Regions from separate parts of the Maridesulfovibrio bastinii DSM 16055 genome, predicted to be linked through region 3. Evidence: predicted binding sites of a transcription regulator. Region 3 holds the regulator's gene; each other region holds the start of a gene.

Region 1 (7,898 bases), on a different contig from region 3:
TGACAACCCTGTTGAGGCGGTCGGCCTCTTCAAGCATTGTTGTCGCATATTCACCGAACGGTTTTTCGTTTTTAAGCTTTTCGGCAAACAACTGGGCGAAGCCTCTTAATGAACTCAGGGGATTGCGGATTTCATGGGCAACCCCGGCAGCAAGCGAACCTATTGAGGCCAGTCTGCGGGCTTCATTCAGATCATCTTCAAGCTCTGCTATATCCGTCCTGTCGCGGACAAGGATCATGGTCTTCTGTTCATCAGGCCCTTCGTTATACGGGAAAAATTGAAACTCCAGATTCTTGTTGGAGACTTTGACGTGTTCCCAGCGAATGTTGCCCTGCTTGAAATCCTTTCCCGACTTAAGGCCAAGGCTGCTCCATTCTTTACCGACCAGAGTTTCTCCTTCCTCCTGAATAAGAAGGTCGTGTGCTGACCCGTTGGCGGCAAGAATCGTATTGGTGTTGGAGGCAATGAGGAGTCCATCAGGCATATTATCCAGAAGATTGGCCTGAAATTTTTCCAGCTTTGCCAGTCGGGTATCCTGTTCTCTGCGTCTGAAATAGGCAACAGCAAGAAGCCAGAGTACAAATCCGGCGAGGAAAACATAACCTGTCTGAATCAGAGCCGCCCGGCGGTATTGACCAAATTGGGCAAGATGTTTTTCCGCATTCAGGCCGACGATAAGATAATTCTCTTTTCTAGGCGGTGGCGGCATCCTGTCGCGCCAGCGCTGATTGTAAAGTTGCAGCAGCAGCGGCTGACCCAAACGGCCGAAAAGCATTACGGCCTTACCGTCAATAAGGGCTGGAGAACTGGCTTCACCGAAAATATTGATTTGTTCAAAAAAATCGGCAGGAGGCTGGAAAACCGCTGATTTTTCATTTTTACCGGCAATTATCAGTGGTTTGTTATCAGGTCCGTATAAACCGATATAAATAAGATCGCCCTGAGCCACGATCTCCCGGAATAGTTCTCTGGCTACGGGAAGAAACCTGTCTCTTGCAACTTCCGGCGGAAGGCCGTTTCTTTGAAGACGCCGCATACCGTTTACAAGCTGAATATCCAGCCCGCTGGCTATGGATCTGACGGAGAGCAGCATATGTTCAAAAACAGTATTCTGCATTTTCTGCAGGTTCTGCCATGTTAGGTAAAGACTGCCTGATCCGAGCAGTATCAGGGCCAGAAGGGCTAGTATGAGTGGCAGCTTGCCTGACTGTTTTGAACTTAATTCCATAATTTTAGCTGGTTGAAATTTTATTTAACTGTCGATTTATGAAGACTTTTTTATTTTGCACAATTGCAGTGTTTTTCCAGAATAAAATAGGTAAATCATGGATGTAAAATTCTGGCGATTTCCATTGGTTCGGACATGTTAAGCTGTCCGGCAATTTCTCGAATGGTTAAATTTTTGTCAACCTCTGCTCCCTGATCCCGCAATTTCTCAATGGCTGTATCAAGGTCTATTCCGTACCTTGAGCAATACTGTTCAAGAGTCATTTTGCCTAGACCTGTGCCTGAACGCAATTGTGGAGTTGTGTTGCCCGTGCTTTCAGTTTTTTGTCGGTCCTCAATATTTTGCGGCAGGTTCTTTAAAATCAGTTCGTGCAGTTCTTTTGGCGTCAATCCTGATTTTTGGGAAATTTCCGCTATGGTCTCTTTCTCTGACTCAACTTTGATTCCACTTGTTTTCAGCAGATTCAAGACCGTTTTAATATTTAGACCTGTTCGCTTACAAAACAGGGTCAGGGAACTTAGTTCAGCATGGCCATAGGGTGGAGTCCCGTATTTAATTTCTCCCTGATTTTTAAGAAAAGATGAAAAGTCCAGAATCTGTTTCATCGGTGGCAGCCCGGCAACTGTTCCAAATGTTATAAATGCTGTAATCAGAAGGCTTGCCATCAGAGCAGGGTTTTTAAGCCCTGAGGCTTTTGATGTTCCTTTTATGTAGTTAAGAATCAATTTCCAGTTGAGGACCGTGTGGATGATGGAAGAAACCAGAAAAAGAATTCCTGAAGTTATATGGATGTCTGCCCACTGGTCTTTTGAAAGTCCTGCGAAGGTCCACATTGCCCAGTAGGCCACCCGGCCGTGCGGAACAACGTACAGAACCACGCTTGTGAATGTGAGGACTGCAAGAGAGAAAAAACAGGTCAGGGAAGTTGTTTTTCTTAACACGGTCAGCTCCTGAGTTTGCTTTCAATAATATCCCTATATTAAGTTACTCCTCTCTGTGTGGCAATCCGCAATACGCAAAACGGGAGGTCTTCATATTATGAAGCCCCCCGATTTACCGTTTTCCCAACTAAATGATATTTTGTGATCAGTTTTGTGCTCCGGGACATCCACCCCCGGGGCCTTTAAAGTTCCTGCCATGCCCCATGGGCGGGTGGCCGGAAGATCCGCATGGTCCGCCGAATCCGCAGTCAGGTTTTCCCATTGGGAAAACGAGTCCTGTTTCTTTTTCAATCTCAGCGGACATTTTTTTATGAAGTTCGTAAATCTTGTCACGGTTCTTGGAAAGATCCTCTACAAGATTGTGGATAGTTTCTTTATCAGCCTGGCCTGATCTGACCAGAGCATCAAGTTCTTTGTTCAAACGCCACTTCTCTTCTCGAAGCGGGTGCATTTTTGCATCATATTTTTCAAAGATATCCTGAAGCTTCTGCTGATTTTCAGGGCTTATTGCAGGCCCCTGGCCTTGGGCTCCACCATACCCGGGACCGCCCTTGGCGATTGCTACTGCCGCAAAGGACAGTACTACCAGAGCCATCAGAGGTATGAGTGATTTTCTGTTCATAAGCACGACCTCCATAAATTTAAAAGTTAATGCCCTCTCGAAATCAAACATAGCAGGTGTCGTGCCAACTTATAATATGTTGTAAATATTGAATTTTTATTTGGTGTGATTTTGTGTGGTTTGTAATGTGCAACTTGTTGAGCAATAAATTGCACATTAGTGCAAGATGAATAGAGAAGTTTATATAATTTAATATAAATTTTGCACTAAGTCAGTCAGGGAGGTAGCTTCCGGGCGGCTATTTATTCTGCAACCATGAATCCATGCCGCAGGTTTTGCATGCAGAGCAGCCTTCAGGAGGACAAGACGGGCTGACTTCTTCTTTTAAAAATCTTTTCCACTCTCTGTACAGGTATGACTTTTTCACACCCATATCGATAAAATCCCAGGGCAGGTCTTCATCTTTGTCCCATTCCCTATCAATATAATGGGAAGGATCGCCGTCCCAGAGTTTCAGGGCTTTTTTCCAGCCGCCTTTTTCAGCGGCAAGCATGATGAATTCATGGAGTGATTCATCCCCACGCGACAACAGTCCCTGAAGTCTGGCCTGAAATGGAGAATCGCCTGAAAATGCCATACCTTTGAATTTTTTGGTCAGCTTTTTAACTGTGGAGAGAACTTCCTTAAGCTCTTTTTCCGAACCCATAGGAGCCCATTGCAGAGGAGTCCACGGCTTAGGCACAAGGCAGCTTGCACCAAGTGTAATCCGCATAAATTTCTTTTTTTTATTTCCCTGCCCGCGAAGTCTGGCCGCATCGATCTTCTCCAGCATGCGTCCCAGTTCTTCATAGTCTTCAGCGGTTTCACCAGGCCATCCTACAATTATGTAGATTCTAAGGTGGTTAACTCCCTTCGTGGCGCAGAGCTCGACAGCTCTTAGAAAATCATCTTCTTCAATTTTTTTGCTGGCTGCATTTCTCAGGCGTGCGCTTGCCCCTTCGAGGGCTAGAGTCACTGTTCTCACTCCGCTTTCACGCAGGATATCCAGCAGTTCTTCTGTCACTCCATCAGCACGGACAGAGGATAGGGAAAATTTGGTTTTCCTTTTTTTTAGCCAGGTAATGAAATCTATAAGGTCAGGCCAGTCGGTCAAAGCTGTTCCGACCAGTCCTACTTTGGGGGGATCTGCTATTTCAACGATCTCTTTAAGATCATCAATTTCAGCATGTCTCGGGGGGCGATAGATAAACCCGGCAGCACAGAAGCGGCATCCGTAAGGACAGCCGCGATTTACCTCAATCAGAAACATGTCTTTGAAGACCGCTTCAGGACTGATGAAACATGAATATGCCGGATCTTTGAGAGCCGGAACCCTTCCGGGGGCCGGCGGAACAACCATTCTCAGTGTTTTATCGGAACTTTTACCCGGAACATAAACGCCGGGTCTGTCCTTGATAAGTTCAAGGAAGTCCTGCTTTTCACCGCCGTCATAAATGTATCTTTTAAGTTCGACACAAAGCTCTTTAAGACCTGCTTCGGCTTCTCCTACCCAGAAGAAATCGAAAAAAGGAGCTATTGGTGCCGGGTTTATAAAAGATACAGGGCCTCCTCCCATTACGAGAGGGAAGCCCGGGCGTTCCGACGCAAGAGGCGGAACGCCCGAATCTTTCAGCATTCTTACGAGGTGAAGATATTCTTCCTCAAAATTAATGCTGAACCCTATCAGGGGATATTCGGACAACGTTTTACCATTGTCCTCGGAAACCGCTTCGGTTCCGGGGTCGCCAAGGAAAAATCTGTCCACAGCAAGCTCCGCGTCCGGAGCGAGAAGTCTGTAAACAGCCTGCCAGCCTAAAGTAGACATGGCAGCAGATTTCCTTCCGGGAAAAACCAGGGCCGTGGGCAGTCGGCCTCCTGTTTCTCCGCTATCGGGATTTTCTCTACCGTAATAAACCAGTTCTCTCTGATCCATTACCAGAATATCCGTATGACCCGGTTTGTCCGGGCGGTTCTTCTAATTTTCATTATCCGCGGCTTAGTCTGCCTGTTTGCGGATGAAAGTAGGAACCTCGAAATCATCATCGTCATGGAAGATGAATTCTTCACCGCTGTTTGCTGCGGATCTTGACTGTTTCAGAGAAGGTTCAGGCTGAGCATTGTCAGCCGGCCTTGCGGTGTTGCGCAGATAAGCCGGAATTGAACGGTCTTCTTCTGAATTCGGGTTTTTAAATTCTTTTACTTTACCTGTTGCTTCCGATTTACGGGTCATACCACGCGGGGTGAAAGTAGGCTGCTGAGCCTGACGGGTATTAGCAGTTTCAACCGGAGGCTGGTTTGCTATCTCACCGGAGTTGTCAATGCCGGTTGCAATAACGGTGATGCGCATTTCATCGCCGCATTCAGCATCAAAAACAGTTCCGAAGAAAATCTGGGCATCTTCATGTGCTTCTTCATAGATGATATTAGCGGCTTCGCTTACTTCATCTATGGTCATGTCAGGAGAGCAGGTGATGTTGATGAGCACACCCTTGGCTCCTTCAATGGATACATCTTCAAGCAGAGGACTGGTGATAGCTTTCATTGCTGCTTCACGGGCTCTGTTTTCACCTCTGGCTATTCCGGTTCCCATGAGGGCAAGACCGGAACTTGACATAACAGCCTGAACATCTGCGAAGTCAAGGTTGATGAGGCCGTGAACTGTGATCAGATCGGCTATACCTTTAACACCGTAGTAGAGGACTTCATCAGCTTTTTTGAGCATTTCAGAGAAAGCTGCTTTCTTGGCTGCAAGCTGGAGCAGTCTGTCGTTGGGAATGGTGATTATTGAATCGACAACATTCTTAAGTTCTTCAATACCTTTTTCGGCCTGAAGCAGTCTGCGTTTTCCTTCAAAATAGAAAGGTTTGGTTACTACGGCAACGGTAAGCGCGCCGGCTTCCTTAGCTACTTCCGCAATAACGGGGGCAGCTCCTGTACCTGTTCCGCCGCCCATACCGGCAGTAACAAAAACCATGTCGCAGTCACTGACCAGCTCACGGATCTGTTCAATGCTTTCCATGGCGGCGTTTTTACCGATTTCAGGGTTTGCACCTGCGCCGAGACCTTTGGTCAGTTTGTCACCAAGCTGAATTTTGTATTCAGCCAGTGATTTATTGATGTCCTGTGAGTCTGTGTTTGCAGCTATGAAACGTACACCTGCAAGGGCGGACTGAATCATATTGTTTATGGCGTTACCGCCACCACCACCGCAACCGATAACCTTGATTCTTGCATGACCTTCGTTTTCAATTTCCATGTAATCCATCATTTTCAATCCCCTGTTTTTAGTAGGCTTCCTTAAAAAGTCTCCGGCATCTTAATGCCGAATAATCTTATGACCTTAGTCATTCAATGGTCAGGCTATTTCCTTGAACCATTTCCGCATCCTGCCCAGAATGCGGTTGAAAACATTTTCATCACGAATACGGAAGACCTGTTCTCCTCCACCTTCTTTTTCTGCCCCGTACATAAGCAGTCCTACTGCCGTGGCGAATTTAGGACTGTTGACGACATCTTTAAGACCACCGATTCCGCTCGGATATCCGATGCGTACCGGGAGGTCGAAAATCTGTTCAGCCAGTTCCTGCATTCCGTCAACAAGTGAGGTTCCGCCTGTGAGAACAACACCTGCGGCAATCATGCTCTTATAACCGCTGCGAACAAGTTCCTGATCAACAAGAGCCATTATTTCTTCACAGCGCGGTTCGCATATTTCCGAAAGCACACGCTTGGACATTTTGCGACTGTCGCGTCCGCCCACGGAAGGAACTTCTATGGTTTCGTCACTGGTAACCAGTTCCGTCAGGGCCGTAGAATATTTGACCTTGATCTGTTCAGCCGAACTCATGGGAGTTCTGAGACCGAAAGCGATATCATTTGTCAGGTTGTTTCCGCCAAGAGCGATAACCGAAGTATGTTTTATTGAATCATTGGCAAATATGGCCAGATCTGTTGTGCCGCCTCCGATATCAACAATTGCAACACCGATTTCCCGTTCTTCCTCGGAAAGAACAGCTTTGCTCGATGCGAGAGATTCCAGAACGATATCTGATACATCCAGTCCGGAACGGTGACAGGAACGAATGATGTTCTGGGCCGAAGTAACCGCACCTGTTACGATGTGCACTTTTACCTCAAGCCTTACTCCTGCCATGCCCAGCGGATCGGCAATTCCACGCTGATCATCCACAATGTACTCCTGCGGGAGTGTGTGAATGACTTCACGGTCAAGAGGAATAGCAACCGCTTTTGCGGCGTCTATGACTCTGTCCACATCTTTCTGGGTTACTTCTCCGCCTTTAACGGCAATAACCCCGTGGCTGTTGAAGCCTTTTATGTGGCTTCCGGCAATTCCGGCGTATACCGAACGAATTTCACAGCCTGCCATCAGTTCAGCTTCTTCAAGAGCTTTTTTGATGGACTGGACAGTCTGTTCAATATTGACCACCACACCTTTTCTAAGTCCCGTGGATGGAGCCGTACCTATTCCAACAATGTCCACGCCGTCCGCAGTGGGTTCCCCAACCACTGCGCATATCTTGGTGGTTCCCACATCAAGACCGACGATTAAATCAGATTTCGCCATAAAAGTTTCTCCTCATCACCCTTGAGCGGGTTCTTAAACTAAAGCGGATCAGCTTCCGCCGGAGGTTTTCTTTTCTACCCAGACTCTGCCTTCTCCGGCTGAAATCGCCGCTATGTTCCTGAATTCGCCCCTCTTCTGGAGATCTCTCCAGACCACGTTCAGGTGTGAAAGCTGCTTCTGCCAATTTTTAAGTCCCAGCTCTACAGTCAGGCCGAGACGATCTATGAAAAATTCCATCCTGTTCCCGCCCCTGAGCTTTATCCAGGCGATCTGGCCCGGATCAAACGGAAGGGTTCTGCGGTCAAGTCTGGTCATAAAATCTTTAAGTATATCCGTTTGTTCCATTGCTTCGGAATCTATATCCAAATATGGAAGAGAACTGAATTTTCCGGGTTCAACAGGGGATATCAGCTCACCTTCGGCATCGCAGTACCAAAGATTCTGACCCTGTCTGACCATAAATTCCGGAGTCCTTTCCTTGATGTGCACATATAGTTTTCGAGGCAATTCTCTTTTTATTGCTGCGGATTCAATCCACGGGCT
Region 2 (7,898 bases), on a different contig from region 3:
CTTTAGCCAGCTCTTCACCACCGCCTGAGTTGAAAATTTTGTGGAATTTTCCGCAGTCAGGGCAAACAAAACCGCTCATGTTTTCAACAATACCGAGTATCGGGTTGCCGAGCTGTTTGCAGAAGTTTACGGAGCGGCGAACATCGTCAACAGCAATACCCTGAGGGGTGGTGACGATAACGGTGTAAGCGTCAGTACCGAGTGTCTGCAATACGGAAAGGGGTTCATCACCTGTTCCCGGAGGGCAGTCTACAACCAGAAAATCAAGATCGTTCCAGGCAACATCCTGTACGAACTGTTTAATCAGGCCGATTTTAACAGGTCCACGCCAGATTACCGGATCATCTTTGCTAGGCAGCATGAAACCGAGGGACATAACCCAGAGGTTCTTGCTGTATGAAATAGGTTCGATAACTTCATGGCCGATATGCGGCTTTTCGTTTTCAAGGCTCAGCAGTCTGGGAACACTCGGGCCGTGGACATCAACGTCAAGCAGTCCGACCTGTTTTCCTGCCAGAGAAAGAGCTACCGCGATGTTTGTGGCCACGGTGCTTTTTCCTACGCCGCCTTTACCGGAAAGAACGACGATCTTATGTTTGATTCTTGAAAGTGTTTTGTTGAGTTTTTCGTCTCCGCATCCTGAACAGCCGCCCTCAGAGGAGCAGCCTGATCCTGATGAGGAGCAGTTTCCGCAAGCATGATCACTCATATTGAAATCTCCTGATTCCCGGCAAGGGAATGGTATTTTTGTTTCTGAATTAAATGTTCAGAATTAAAGTACAGCACTTTATAAGTTAAGCGCATAAAGCGTTGTGTCAACTTAGTATTTAAGTGAAAAATCCGGAGCGGCGCAAATTCAGTCCCATTCTGATTTTACACCGCTCCTATGCAAGGGTTTGGCAATTTATTTTACCAGTGGCTGGGTCTGTCAGCTTCGCTGCTTTTTTCAAGAGACCCTGTTTTGAGTTTTTCAAGAGCCTGTTCAACAGTTCCGTCCTCACAAAGGTAGACATCAATCTTGCCTACTGAAAGGGCTGAATATGCTTTGGGGCCGACATGTCCTGTAATTACGGCCTTGGCTCCTGTAGCTGCAACATTCTGTGCCGACTGGATTCCTGCTCCCTGAGCAGCATTAAGATTCTGCTTGTTGTCAACATAATCATACTTACCGGTTTCATCGTCATAAATAATGAAGCCCTGTGCGCGTCCGAAACGCGGATCCACAGGATTATTTAATTCATTACCCTGACAGCTTATTGCTACTTTCATTTTTACTTCTCCCTGTATTGTTGGAGTTGTTCTATTTAAATTTTTTTCTCACACAAAACCGTGTCCGTGAAATCCTGAACCGTTTCCGCTCTGTCTGCGGCATCGGCCCTGACCGGTCCCTTTGGAACAACCCGGCATAGCCAGTGAATCCAGACAGTTGTCGCTTACAGCAGCGAGAACTTCTTCGACCGTTCCCCTGATCCATGGAACGACTTTTACTCCGGTGCTTTCAATGAGGTTTCGAGTGCAGCCGCATAAAGCACCGCATATAAGAGTAGTCGCCCCGCAGGCCAAAATGGCGGATGTCCTGTCCTTTGGGTCTTTTGAGGGAAGGGATAGGTGACCTGCGGGGCAAATATTGTTTTCTTCAATACGAAATATTTTAAATTCCGTGGCGTTATCGAATACTGAGGCCAACCGGTCGTTGTAACAGGCTAAGCATAACAACATAACGTAATCCCCCTATGGCAACATTGATCGGCTCTCATGCAGACTATTAAGCATTCAATGTGCCACTGAAGTATTATTTAATTATAATAAAGAGTTATGGATATTAACAGGGGTGAGATGATGTGGTGATGGCTAAAAGTTAGCCTTAAAACCGGAGGTCGAAGGCTAATTATTCGCCTGAAAGTCCGCAGCGGGCGATGGAGCGGCGTAAAGTATCTTTTGTTATGCCGAGTTCACGGCAGGTCGCCATGCGTTTGCCGTTGTTTCTGGCCAGTGCTTTTTTGATTGCCCGGCATTTTATTTCTTCTAGGGTCATGGGAAGATCACTGTCATCACTGCCGGAAGAGCTTTCAGGTTGAAGGTACTCAGGAAGATGCTCAACCTGAATGAATCCTGAAGGGCAGAGTATAAAAGAAAATTCAAGAATATTTTCAAGCTCGCGCACGTTTCCGGGAAGGTCGTGGCGCATTATTATTTGAAGGGCGTCTTCTGAGAGGCCGCTTATATCCTTGCCCTGAAGTGAGTTAAGCCTTGTGGTGAAGTGGTTGACCAGCAGGGGGATGTCTTCGCGGCGGTCTCTGAGTGGCGGGAGGTTCAGGGTCACCACATTCAGGCGATAATAGAGGTCCTGTCTGAATGAACCTTCACTGACAAGCTCTTCGAGATTTTTATTTGTTGCGGCAATTACTCTTACATCGGCTTTAACACTGGTTACGGAACCGAGAGGTTCATAAGTCTTCTCCTGAAGCACCCGGAGCAGTTTTACTTGAAGCTTTGCCGGCATATCTCCTATTTCATCAAGAAAGATGGTTCCACCGGCAGCAAGTTCAAATCTTCCGGGTTTGTCTTTGCGGGCATCCGTAAAGGCTCCGGCCTTGTAACCGAAAAGTTCTGATTCAAGCAGATTGTCCGGCAGTGCTCCGCAATTGACTGCAACAAAAGGCCCTTTGCTGCGCTCACTTAGATTGTGGATGGCTTTTGCAAACAGTTCTTTTCCTGTACCGGATTCACCGAGAAGCAGCACTGTTGCTTCACTTTTGCTTACCTGCGGTAAAATGGAGAAAACCTTGCCCAGAGCCTTTGACTTGCCGACAATATCTTCAAATCTCCACGATTCTTCAACTTTGCGGCGCATGATCTGGATATCAGTCATATCTCTGAAGCTTTCGACTCCACCGATGAGTTTACCGTTGGAATCGACAAGCGGGGCCGCACTGATGGAGATAGGAATTTTTTTGCCGTCTGATCTGATAAAGAAAATTGTTTTATTGCTGATTCTACCGCTTTGTTCCATGCAGGACCGCAAGGCGCAGTTTCCGTCACACAGGCTGGAATGAAAAACATCCCAGCATTTTGAACCAATAGCTTCCTCACCGGGAATACCGGTAATTCTGCTGGCGGCCTCATTGAAAAAGGTCACATTCCAGTCCCGGTCAACAGTGAAAACACCGTCGGCCAGCGAGTCCAGAACAGCGGAGCATGGAAGGTGGCTGGGAAACTTCATTATTTATGCGTGGAAACCTTGTTTTTTGAATCCGCCCCGATACGGGGCGGATTTCAGGAATATTCTGCAGAAGTGAATACAGATTACGGGTAGAAGCAAAAGAATGATTAATTCTTTGCAGCTCTGGCTTTTCTAAGCCAGTCGTACCATGCATCCAGTCCTTCACGGGTACGGCATGAAACTGGGAAGACTTCGATATCCTTGTTGAGCTTTGAAGCATGCATTTTAGCTTTCTCAAGGTCGAAATCAACATAGGGCAGCAGATCTATTTTATTAAGGATCATGACTGACGAAATATGGAACATGAGGGGATACTTTTCAGGTTTGTCATCGCCCTCGGTTACTGTCAGCAGTGTTATTTTATGATCTTCGCCAACTGCAAATTCCGCAGGGCAGACAAGATTACCAACGTTTTCAACAAAAAGAATATCAAGGCCGTCAAGGTCCAGATGTTTGATGGCTTCTTTAACCTGTGTGCTGTTCAGATGGCATCCGCCTTCGGTATTGATTTGAACGGCCTGAGCACCTGTAGCGGCAACTCTCTGGGCATCATTATCAGTCTGAAGATCGCCTTCGACAACGGCCATTTTAAATTCGTCTTTAAGATCGGCAAGGGTCTTTTCCAGAAGGCTGGTTTTACCGGAACCGGGTGAACTCATAAGATTAAGGCATAATATTTTCTTTTCAGAAAACATTTCGTTGAGTTCTTCAGCCACCTTGTCGTTGGCTTCAAGAATGTTGCGAACCACTGGAACTTCAACCATTTCCGTACTCCTTTGACTATTGATCTATCTCAAGATTTTCAATTTGCAGTTCTTTTCCCTGCAGAACCTCGTGGCCTATTTCCAGATCACATTCAGGGCAGGCCATATAAAGTTTGTCTTCAGGGAAAAATTCTTTTCCGCAACCACCGCACCGTACTTTTATGGGAATTTCTTTTACTTCCATAACGGAACCCTCAAGTTCGGTTCCTATTGTGACAGCTTCCCATGCAAAAGTAAGAGCTTCGGTGATGACTCCGGCAAGCGCGCCATTCAAAATTGAAATTTTACTCAATTTTGCTCCGGGATGCTTCGCCATCTCCTCTTCAACAATTTGAACAATGCTTTGGGCGATTGACATTTCATGCATGTGTTTCGGACTAACCCAAATCGTCAGGCGGGGCAAGTGGTGCCGCGTTTTACGGACAAAAGATTCCCTGAGTATTGCGTTTAAATTTCATACTGTTAATGGCAGAAATGAGCAGTGTTGAGTATGTTTGAACAGTAATAAAGGGCTTGAATTGCTTGTATCGTAAAAAGAAGTATGAAATAGGTGTATCTGTTTTCCGGGCGGCTATAAATGAAACCGGACGTTGTGCACACATAATTCAGTGAAGATTAATTTGATTTCCGATTCAGGAGGACTTTGAGAATGTATGTGGGACTCAAGATGCTCAGGGATTTTGTTACCGTAACTTCAGACACTCCAGTCAAAAAGGCAGGTAAAATCCTTGATGACAATCAGCTTTGGATGCTGCTTGTTAAAGATGGTGAAGAACTGGTCGGCTATGTGACCAAGGAAGATGTCAGAGCCGCAATGCCTTCAATCCTGATATCACTGGATAAGAAGGAAATAAATGATCTGCTGAATCAGCTTACAGTCAAAGATGTTTTAAGAAAAGATATCACCACTGTTCCGCCTGAAACCGAGATCGAAGCCGCAGCCGATCTTATGTATGAGATGAATCTTTCGGGGCTCGCTGTTGTCAATAGCGATAAAGCGCTGATAGGTTATATCGACCGTGATAAAATGCTGAAAGTTCTTGTAGAAGAAATGGCTCACGGACAGGGCGGCTCCAGAATTGTTATTGAAGCTGAAGAACGTACCGGGGTTCTTTATGAACTGGCTGGAATCATATCCAATATGAAATACAGCATTATTTCCATGGCGGTATTTTTCCACAAACATCGCAGGATGATTGTTATCCGGGTGGAAACACAGGATTCAACTCCTATAGTGGATTCCCTGCGCGACAGAGGCTACACTGTTGCCGGACCAGATGATTTCAAAGAAGAGTGGGAATCCTGATTCAGGACATCCTTTTCTGTGTTTTTTAGCTCGATAATATCCAGTCTTTATTGGTACTTTTTACCAAAAATTTAAATAAAAAGGGCGGTGTCGTTGCACCGCCCTTTAATAACAGAAAGATTCATTTCTGATTTATTTCTTACCAGATTACCTTTCTAACCGCATGACGAGCATGAACTGCATCCGTCTCCACCGCCAAGTTCAAGCTTGGAGTCGATAGCGAATCCCATATAAGTGAGATCAATTTTAAACGGAGCTCCCTGTTCGTTGAGTTCCTTGTCGATTACGAAAGCAAATCCGTCTACATCAAATGTTTCATCAGTGTCTTTTGGCTCATCCAGAGCCAATGCCAGCTTGGGGCCGGATCAGCCACCTTGAGACAGATAGACTCGGATAGGGGCCTTTTCATTGTCCGCAAAGTAGTTTTCAAGCTGATTGCGGGCAGCTTCGCTAATTACAACCATATTTTCCTCCTTATAGGATAACGTGATACAAAAATAAGGTTTGTATAGATTTTTGTCAATTGTTGCTTTGTCGGTCATAATCGTGGCACAAGCTATTCAAAAAGTTTTAAATTGTTTGATTGTTTTTTTTGTGTTAAGGAATTTTGACCTTTTTCGTTAATATTATCGCTGCAAGGCGTCTGGGAGAATAATATGAAAACTAAGGATCTGATCCTGAAAACAGCCAAGGAAATGATAGCTGAAGTTGGATTTCATAAGTCCACAACCGCTAATTTGGCTAAAAAGGCCAATATTTCCGAAGGGACAATTTACCGTCATTTTGAAAGTAAAGAAGATATTCTTCTACATATTCTTGCCGGTCTTGAGGACAATTACTCTTACTACATTGAAAGTATCCGTCAGAGTCTTGATAAAGAGGAATGCACTCTTGAAGAGATACTCAACGGGTATTTTTCATTTGTCGAAGAAAATGCCATAGACTTGAAGATTATGCTCAGTACTTACGGTCTTATTGACTCATCAAAGAGGCTGATGGCTGTAGTTCTTAAAAATCTTGAGCTTGTTATTGAGGAATGCCTCAAGCTTTATGATAAGAAAGGCCTTTTACGTGAAGTTGCTATAAAATCTGATTCTACGGTTGTTATGACCATTATTTTCGGATTGACCAGACTTTACCTCTACTGGCCTGATACAACGGATGTTCGCAGGGATGCCATAGAATTCTGCCGTCGCAGTCTTCTCAGTGAGTGTAACCCTGCTTAACTCTTCAGATCTGGTTTAAGCGGGAGGCAACTTCTGAATAAACCGGCTCTGTTTTTTTATTTTTTATGGACACGGCTCAACCTGATCCAGCTATATTCAGAAAAGTAATGTCTTATTAAAAATCTTCAGCGGCGATGCCGTCCGAAGTGATAAAAAATAAGAGTTAAAAATTAAAGCCGGAATTGCATACTTTGTGTACGCAATTCCGGCTTTATCTTTAATTTATAAAAAAGAGCGGATTATCCCTTTTCAGGATTGAAGAACCTGAGCCTGAGGGCATTTGAAACTACTGTTACGGAGCTGAAGGCCATGGCTGCGGCTGCAAACATGGGTGAAAGGGTCGGACCTCCGAAGATGTAAAGGATTCCTGCCGCAACTGGAATTCCCAGTACGTTGAAGGCGAAGGCCCAGAAAAGGTTCTGTTTGATATTACGCACTGTAGCCCGGCTTAGTGACAATGCGTTCAGCACTCCTCCAAGTTCGCCTTTCATCAGCACGATGTCACCCGATTCAATGGCAACATCAATTCCGGTTCCCATTGCAATTCCTAAATCTGCAGTAGCAAGGGCAGGGGCATCATTTATTCCATCACCGATCATGGCAACCTTCCGGCCATTGTTTTTCTCAGCTTCAACAACTTCTGCCTTGCGGTCGGGCATTACTCCGGCGATAACCCTGTCTATCCCTGCGCGGGATGCTATTTCTTTAGCCACGGTTTCATTATCGCCTGTAAGCATTATTACTTCGACTCCGAGCTTATGGAGCCTGCTTACTGTTTCCGGTGCTTCATCCTTTATTTTATCGGCTATAGCCAAGATGCCGGCCAACTTTCCGTCTATTGCAACAAAAAGCGGGCTTTGACCGGAATTAGCAAATTTATTGAAAGCGTTAACCGCATCTGGAGCATCCAGCCCGGAGATAAAACCGGCTTCAAGAAAGTCACGGTTTCCAAGGAGCATTTTGCGTCCGCCAGTCAGAGTAGAAATGCCCCTGCCGGGTATAGCGGTAAATTCAGTCGTTTCAGGAAGGTCTGTTTCCAGCCCGTCAGCTGCCCTGACTACAGCCTTTGCAAGTGGATGCTCCGACTGGCTTTCAGCTGAGGCGGCATAAGCGGTCAGCTCCTGCTCAGACATACCTGCTGAAAAAGTTTCCGCCACTTCAGGGCGGCCGTATGTAAGGGTTCCTGTTTTGTCGAATATCATTGAGTTGATTTTTCCGGCTGTTTCAAGGGCCTGTCCTGATTTTATCAGAACTCCCAGCTGGGCTCCGCGTCCGGTGCCGACCATAATTGCCGTCGGTGTTGCAAGTCCCATGGCGCAGGGGCAGGCAATTACCATTACACTGATAAAAATGCGCAGTGCAAAAGTGAAAGGTTCCGC
Region 3 (7,898 bases):
ATATGGTAACCAGGTTTCGATAATCTGACCATGAACAAGCCTGTTGTCAATTCTTACCCACTGCATGACAATCCTAGCCTTTTTTCCTTTTTCGCAACATTTCTCCGGCCACAACAATTCCCTTGATACCGGCCTGAAGAGCCTGCTCCGCCATTTCATGCAGAGGGTCTTCTCTACGCTGTAGGGCTTTCAGCAACACAGGAAGGTTGACACCACTCACAACTTCGACCTCATCAGAAAGAAAAGATAGGCTAAGATTGCTTGGAGTCCCTCCAAACATATCAGTAAGGATCAATACTCCCAGACCTGATTTTACTTCTGCAACAGCTTTTTTGATGGAATCAACAGCGGCATCCATCCCTTCAGAGACATCAACACTCAATCCAACACAATTAGCTATAGGACCGACTATCAATTCCGCAGCCTTTATCAAGGCTTTTCCAAAGTCTCCGTGTGTAACAATGACAATTCCATTACTGCCGGCGGTTTCACTCATTTTTTTACCTAGAAAAACTGGTATTAATCCAGATCAATATGTTTATGCTCAATACTTACTGAATACCCGCAGGAACTCAGATCTGCATATATAGTCTCGGCCACGGCTACGGAGCGGTGCCTTCCACCGGTACACCCCATTGCAAGGGTGAGTCTATACCGCCCTTCTTCTTCATAAAGTGGCAATATATACTTAAGAAAGTTAAGGTATTTATCAATAAAGACAGACCCCGGTTCTTTACCAAGAACATAATTCAAAATTGATTTATCCTTACCGGACAAAGGGCGTAATTCAGGCTCAAAATAAGGATTGGGCAGAAAACGTAAATCCATGACCATATCCGCTTCGGTAGGCACATCATATTTAAAACCGAAGGACATGACATGCACTCTCAACCCTGAGCCTTTTTCTGTTAAAAAGACCCATTTTTCCTGAATTTTTCTACGTAGATCGTGTATGGAAAAATGGGTGGTATCAATTATGAGATCAGCTTCATTGCGTAATGGATTTAAAATAATTTTTTCTTCCTCAAGAGCCTGTTCAAGACCTATGGCTTTAGACTCAAGAGGGTGAGGTCTTCTGGTTGTCGCAAATCTTCTGACCAGCTCAGGAAGCCTCGATTCGAGAAATATTAAAGCTGGATTAATACCCTTCTCAACAAGTTCGTTTCTGGTCTGTGACCACTCTTCGACAAAATTTTTCTGCCTGAGATCCATACCAAGGACTAATCCACGATATGTTATGTCATTGCCTTTAAACAACTTGACCAGACGAGGCAGCATACTTGCCGGAAGCCCGTCAACACAGAAAAATCTCAAATCCTCAAAAACTTTGAGGGCTGTTGATTTACCTGCTCCGGACATACCACTTACAACAATGACCGGAAAAGAATCCGCGCTATCCACCTCTGCCTCCGCAATCAAACGCTTTGAAGAACCTTCCAAAGATCATCTTTACTTTCAGTCTGCATAAAAGCTTTCCTGAAAGCATCATCCTTAACCAGTCTGGAAATCTGAGCCAGAGTTCTTAAATGAGAACCGGCACCCTGCTCAGGAGCCAGAACCAAAAAGAAGATATGACATGGTTCGTGGTCAAGTGAATCAAAATCAATACCCTTCTCACTTCGACCAACAACAACATACATATCTTCGATGGAGTCAAATTTACCATGGGGGATGGCAATGCCATCCCCTATGCCTGTTGTACCTAATTTTTCACGGTCAATAAGGACCTTGTAAGCTTCGTCAGGGTTCATATCAAGACCTGAATCTATCAGGACCGAAACCATTTCCTTTAGAACACCTTCCTTGCTATCACTTTCAAGTTCATGAATAACAAGATCCTTTGCCAAAAAAGCACCTATTTTCATTATACTAATATCCTGGGTCTATTAAACCGAAATCGCCATTATCACGACGATAGATTACGTTTATTCCCTCGCTGTCAGCATTGCGGAAAACGAGAAAATCATAGTCTAATGAATCCAGCTGTAAGGCGGCCTCTTCGACCGTCATTGGCTTGGGTTCAAACTGATCCGACTCGACTATACGCGGAGGTCTGTGTTCCTTATCTTCAAGGTCAAAACTGATCACATCCATCCGAGCCGATGTAACTTCACTACGCCGGTAGCTGCGCATCTTTTCACGCATCCGCCTCAACTGGGCTTCAAGCTTATCAAGGACCATATCAATAGTAGAATACATATCTTCAGACTCTTCAAATGCAGAGATGTGAATATTGTCTGAATAAAGTACAACTTCCGATATATGCCTGAATCTATCCACGGAAAGATTCACCTGCAACTCAGTATTATCTGGATTGGTAACAAACTTCTCAAGCTTGCTAAAACGGGTATTTGCATATTCCTTCAGATGTTCAGACGGATCGAAGTTCTTAAAAGTGAATGCTACGTTCATAAGGATCCTCCTTAAGTTAGGGTGAATATGCTATTCCAGTATAACTGGCTAAAAGACCTTCTTGCGCTTGGAAGAAGATTCTATACCCAGCGCGGTTCTGTATTTGGCTACCGTCCTCCTTGCAATATTAATTTCAAGCTTCTCTTTCAGATATTCAGCAATTTTTTCATCACTATAAGGCTTTTTGGGATCTTCTTCAGAAATAAGCTTCTTTATCATGGCCTTTACTGATTCTGAACCTACCTGTGAACCGTCATCCAATTCCAACGCACTGTTAAAAAAGAACTTAAGTTCAAAGACACCATGAGGGGTCGCAACATATTTATTTGTTGTTATCCTGCTCACAGTAGATTCATGCATATCAATATCTTCAGCCACTTCCTTCAGAATTAAGGGTTTGAGCTTAGTTACACCATTTCTAAAGAATTCATCCTGAAACCTTACTATTGATTCAAGAACTTTAAATAAAGTCCTCTGCCGTTGGTAAAGACTCTTCATGAGCCATTGGGCAGACCGCATCTTATCCTGAAAATATTCTTTATCGGCTCCCTTTGCAGCTTCTGTTGTTTCCACATAAAAGGAATTCATCTGCAATTTCGGCAGCCCGTCATCGTTTAGTACAATAACAAATTCTCCATCATACTCATAAACATAAGCATCAGGACTGATATAGAAAGGGTCACCCCCGGAAAAACTTGCACCGGGAAGCGGGTCCAGAGTCTGAAGCAAATCCAGATAGCTTTTCAAATCTTCCATGCTCAATTTAAATTTTCTGGCCAGAGGCTTATAACGCCTTCTTTCCAGATCTTCTAAATGATCACGAACCAGAGAAACTAAAATAGGATCGTTGTCCAACTTTAAAACTTCGAGCTGTACGGTCAAGCATTCTTTTGGTGTTCTTGCTGCAACACCAACAGGATCAAACCTTTGAATTCTATGAAGAACTGATTCAACCTCATCGACTGAAGCAGAACAGATCTCACTTATTTCTTCAACCCCTATGCAAAGATAACCGACCTCACTCAAGTTACCTATTATGGCTTCTGCTATTTCACATTCTTTCTCAGTAAAATCGGAAAGAGTCATCTGCCAGCCAAGATGGCCATCAAGCGTTGTCGACTTGGTAAGACGGGCATCATAAGATAGACCGTCTTCATAAGCTTCAGACTCTCTAACTATTGATTGCTTGGAAGAGCTGGAAAATTCTCCCAGATAATTCTCCCAGTCAGCATTCTTCATCAGCTCTTCAGTCTCTCCACTTGCGGAAGACTGATCCTTGTCACGAGCTTCAGAAACCTCCTTCTCTTCATATTCTTCAAGAAGGGGATTTTCCATGAGCTCCTGCTGAACTGTATCCACAAGCTCAAGACGGGAAAGCTGTAAAAGCTTGATCGCCTGTTGCAATTGTGGAGTCATCACAAGTTGCTGAGTAAGCTTAAGCTGTTGTCTTAATTCCAATCCCATATTTTACCATTACCAATAAAGTCTTAACACATTATTTTTATTAACTAAAAAAGCATTAAACAAAGAAAAAAGAAAAAAAATACATTTTTAAAGAATAATATAAAATACTACTTGATTTTAGAATGACATACTTAATTAAATCTTGCAACAAAGAGTATGAATATTACTGTAATATATAGTTTTTTATAAAAACAATTTTACACATGAAAAAAGTGTACCAATGTTCTGAACGCCTGTAAATCTACAAACTATAAATTACTTTAAAAACAATTTTGAAGATACGCTAGCACCACTCGATATAACCACCTAAAAAAATTATTTTTTTAGATAAGCACCATAAGTATAATATTGAATATTTAAAATAATTAAAATTCGAAATAGCTATCCAAATCCATTAGTTAGAAACAAAATTATTATCTAAAATTAGGAACGATCATTTTTTCCCAAAATCCATAAAAAAAAGACAGAATTTACACTATGTGCAAAAATCCTGTCTCAATTTAAACCTATAAAAGCTTTTTATCAGCACTAAAAAAACATCGCTACAACCGAAAACTATCTCCCAGATACAAACGTCGAGCCTTAGTATTCTTTACTATATTTTCAGGAGCTCCACTCAAAATAACCCGCCCTTCATAAACAAGATAGGCTCTATCGCATATTGTCAGTGTTTCTCTAACATTGTGATCTGAAATCAAAATCCCGATTCCCATCTCTTTCAAAGTGGAAATAATATCCTGAATCTCGATAACAGCAATAGGATCAATACCGGCAAAAGGTTCATCAAGCAGAATAAACTTGGGATTGTTAATTAGAGCCCGGGCAATTTCCAGTCTGCGCCTTTCACCACCGGACAGGTACATCGCTTTTTGATCTGCCAGACGCAAAATACCAAGCTGATCCAAAAGTTCATCCGCTCGCTTTGAAACGTTTTTAGATGATATTTTGGTATGTTCGATTATTATTTCAAGATTTTTACGTACTGATAATTTTTTAAAAATAGAACTTTCCTGCGGAAGATAACTCAATCCATGCCGCGCCCTTTCATGAAGAGGCCAAGTGGTTATTCTATGTTTATTAAGATAAACATCACCCTCAGTAGGCTTTACCACGCCAACAAGCATGTAAAAAGTTGTTGTTTTACCTGCGCCGTTAGGGCCGAGTAATCCCACAACTTCCCCTTCATCAAGTTTAAGGCTGATTCCTCTGACAACTTCTTTAGGGCCGTAAGATTTGACTATTTTATTTGCTATTATCGAAGGCATAATAATTCCGGAATAGTTACTGGTTCAACATCAAGAGGCTAAGGGGAAACATCCTTCGGAGTGAAGAAAATAGCTTCTACAGGTTTATCGCCACCGATAACTTCGCTTCTGCTGTCTTTCAAATAAAATTTGATAGTCTTTCCCTGAACAATATTTTTGCCATCAGCAAGTCGAGCTTTTCCATCCATAATAATTATAGACTGATCAACTAAAAATGTAAGCTTATCACAAGTCCCTTTGCGATTACCCATTACGACGTCAACATTTCCATAAGCAACAATTTTTTTAATTTTATTACTTGCATCATTTAAAGATTCGCTCCCCTGACGCAGGAAAGCTGTCAAGGAATCAGAAGTCAGAGTAATATCAAGTCTGGTAACTTTTACATTTCCTAAAAAGGTTACCTGATTTTTGACTTCACTAAAGGTCATCTTTGTTGAGACGATTTTAATCGGAACCTGATCCTTTGGAGAAGCTTTCTGCTTTTTGGCCGAATCATCAGACTTTATCTGCTTAGGAGCCTCGGCCTTCAAATAAGTACCATAAACATACCCGATGGCCTGCGATTTATTGTGAACAGCTGCGCCTGACTTATAAACCGGATACCATTTTCCCTCAGCCTGTCCAACCAGAACAGTGTCACCTTTTTCAAGCTTACCAACTATCAGCGAATTAACGTCAGGTTCGGAACGAAGATTCAGCACTGTAGAGGGATACATTTTTTTTGTGGGTAGAATGTCTTTAGCCTTTACAGCCGCTGATTTATCCTTTTTTACGGATGCTATAGTCATCCCTGAGAGTTTCTTATTCTCAATACTTGAAGGGTATTGAGCAAGAAAAGGCCCCCAGACATATCCCCAGACAGGAGTATTTTTCTGAACTGCTGTATCTATTCTATAAACAGCAAACATACCGTCATGCTCTTCACCAACCTGAACCCTATATCCGGGGAAAAGAACTCCAACAGCTTTTGCTCCTGCTGACGGCTTGGCTATTACCGAAACTTTTCGTACAGCATAGCGGATTGTTGAATCTGAATTATCAAGATCAACATCCGAGGATTTGATAAACCCGATAGCGCGACTTTCTGCTTCAACCTTCTGTCCGCTTTTAAAAACAGCATACCAGCCTTCCCGCAAAAAACCGACCTTGATCTCATCACCTTGTTTTAATTCACCGGCAACTTTTGATTTTTGAGATCTCTGAGCAAAATATTTTATTTTCCTACCAATATATCGAACATCGCCCCAGTCTACAGTCTCTGCAGATTTAGGAGCTGTGGAGACAACTTTTTCGGAAATAAAACCGACAGGTACAGACTTTGCTTTTGCAAAAGCAGGGTAAACTGAATACCAACCCTTCTTTGCCTTACCTACTTTAAAAACTTTTCCAGCAGAAAGAATCCATGAAACAGAAGAGTCATAATTCGGCTTTTCTCTAAGATTTGCAATTGTTCTGGTAACCATAAGGTTTCCTGAAGCTGCGAAAGATGCAGCAGAAAAGACCAGTGTTACAAAAAAAATAAGTATTACCGGGATAATGAAAGATATTTTGGGGAAGATTCTGGTAAAGTTGTTCATAGCTTTTTTCAAATATTGCTCACTTCTGCTTAGATGTGGTTAGAACATCAGGAGAAATCAAGGCTTCAACATTATTATCAACTGTTATTTCACGTGTTTTTAAATTTACGCTGACCTTAGGGGCCTCAACAAACAGCGAATGACTGTTCAAAATAACATTGCCATTTAAGATCAGAAAATTTTTTTTCGGATTAAAATGAAGATTTTCAGCTTTTAAAGCTAACTCCCCATAATGACCGCGAACATTTTTCCACAAACGAAGTCCTTTACCTTTCTGGCTGACTTCACCGTGAACAGCTCTGACCACAACTTCCTTGCGATCACGTCCAAGAAAATAAGTTACTTCAGGTTTATCGGCAATAACAAGTCCCTTCTCCTGATCATAATCAGCACTACCGGCTTTAAGCTTCCATTCAATATCGCCGCCGGTTCCCTGAGTAAGTTCGATACCATCCACGGAAACATCAGAAGTCCCGTTACTTCTCACGGGAGGAGCTTTTATTTCCTGCCTGATACCATAGAAAACAGGGTTATAATGCCGGGCAAGATAAGCTCCGACAATAACGCCACAAACAAGCATGGCTATGCCAAGGCCCCAAACTCTGCGCAGGCTCATTAAAAGGCCCACTCCTTCCAGACTTTTTCAAGAGTACCCTGACATTGCATTATAAAGGATAGAGCTTCACGGACAGCACCATTACCGCCTTTCCTTGATGATATCCATCTGGCAAGCCCTTTTATTTCAGGCTGAGCATTGGATACAGCCATAGGTAATCCGACTCGCTTCATAACAGCAGCATCAACCCAATCATCACCAACATACGCAACCTGTTCCGGGCTTAAATTTTTCATAACTAAAAGTTTTTCAAAAAAAGGAACTTTACGAGGGTTGCCCGGATAATAGTCGGTGATACCCAGCTCTGTTATCCTTGTCCTTACGGCTTCGTTATCAAGACCTGTTATAACAGATATTTCAAGTCCGGTGGATTGAGCCAGCTTAATTCCTAATCCATCCTGAACGTTGAACCTTTTTGAAATATGTCCCTCATGGTCATAATAAATTCCCCCATCAGTAAGGACACCATCAACATCCAGAATAATCAGCTTGATATTTCTGGCGATATCTTCAGCACGCATAATTGATGCTCCATCCTGAAAGCAGATCTTTTATCAGGTT

The links. The regulator sigma-54, encoded in region 3, starts transcription at its own class of promoters, with help from an activator protein. The targets are predictions, from matches to a motif close to CTGGCACGGNNNNTGCTT.
Region 1: a site for sigma-54 is predicted at 2,842-2,859, ahead of G496_RS0117080 (Spy/CpxP family protein refolding chaperone). Genes of this name have one in related genera too.
Region 2: a site for sigma-54 is predicted at 1,768-1,785, ahead of G496_RS20230 (NifB/NifX family molybdenum-iron cluster-binding protein). Genes of this name have one in related genera too.

Annotation. Positions count from the first base shown of each region.
Region 1 is NZ_KE387015.1:209,076-216,973, reverse strand. Features, by position in the region: gene G496_RS0117090 (two-component system sensor histidine kinase NtrB) at 1-1,228, opposite strand, end outside; gene G496_RS0117085 (DUF4405 domain-containing protein) at 1,324-2,169, opposite strand; gene G496_RS0117080 (Spy/CpxP family protein refolding chaperone) at 2,315-2,791, opposite strand; gene G496_RS0117075 (radical SAM protein) at 3,030-4,703, opposite strand; gene ftsZ (cell division protein FtsZ) at 4,767-6,035, opposite strand; gene ftsA (cell division protein FtsA) at 6,126-7,355, opposite strand; gene G496_RS0117060 (cell division protein FtsQ/DivIB) at 7,404-7,898, opposite strand, start outside.
Region 2 is NZ_KE387015.1:253,595-261,492, reverse strand. Features, by position in the region: gene G496_RS0117345 (iron-sulfur cluster carrier protein MrpORP) at 1-709, opposite strand, end outside; gene G496_RS0117340 (NifB/NifX family molybdenum-iron cluster-binding protein) at 910-1,269, opposite strand; gene G496_RS20230 (NifB/NifX family molybdenum-iron cluster-binding protein) at 1,318-1,719, opposite strand; gene G496_RS0117330 (sigma-54 interaction domain-containing protein) at 1,889-3,223, opposite strand; gene hypB (hydrogenase nickel incorporation protein HypB) at 3,331-3,987, opposite strand; gene G496_RS0117320 (hydrogenase maturation nickel metallochaperone HypA) at 4,004-4,354, opposite strand; gene G496_RS0117315 (CBS domain-containing protein) at 4,637-5,293, shown strand; gene G496_RS21540 (IscA/HesB family protein) at 5,449-5,757, opposite strand; gene G496_RS0117300 (TetR/AcrR family transcriptional regulator) at 5,950-6,519, shown strand; gene G496_RS0117295 (heavy metal translocating P-type ATPase) at 6,759-7,898, opposite strand, start outside.
Region 3 is NZ_AUCX01000026.1:4,665-12,562, forward strand. Features, by position in the region: gene G496_RS0112895 (PTS sugar transporter subunit IIB) at 1-66, opposite strand, end outside; gene G496_RS0112900 (PTS sugar transporter subunit IIA) at 74-496, opposite strand; gene rapZ (RNase adapter RapZ) at 520-1,401, opposite strand; gene G496_RS0112910 (PTS sugar transporter subunit IIA) at 1,416-1,865, opposite strand; gene hpf (ribosome hibernation-promoting factor, HPF/YfiA family) at 1,870-2,412, opposite strand; gene rpoN (RNA polymerase factor sigma-54) at 2,461-3,876, opposite strand; gene lptB (LPS export ABC transporter ATP-binding protein) at 4,419-5,141, opposite strand; gene G496_RS19740 (LptA/OstA family protein) at 5,180-6,733, opposite strand; gene lptC (LPS export ABC transporter periplasmic protein LptC) at 6,741-7,337, opposite strand; gene G496_RS0112940 (KdsC family phosphatase) at 7,337-7,858, opposite strand; gene kdsA (3-deoxy-8-phosphooctulonate synthase) at 7,848-7,898, opposite strand, start outside.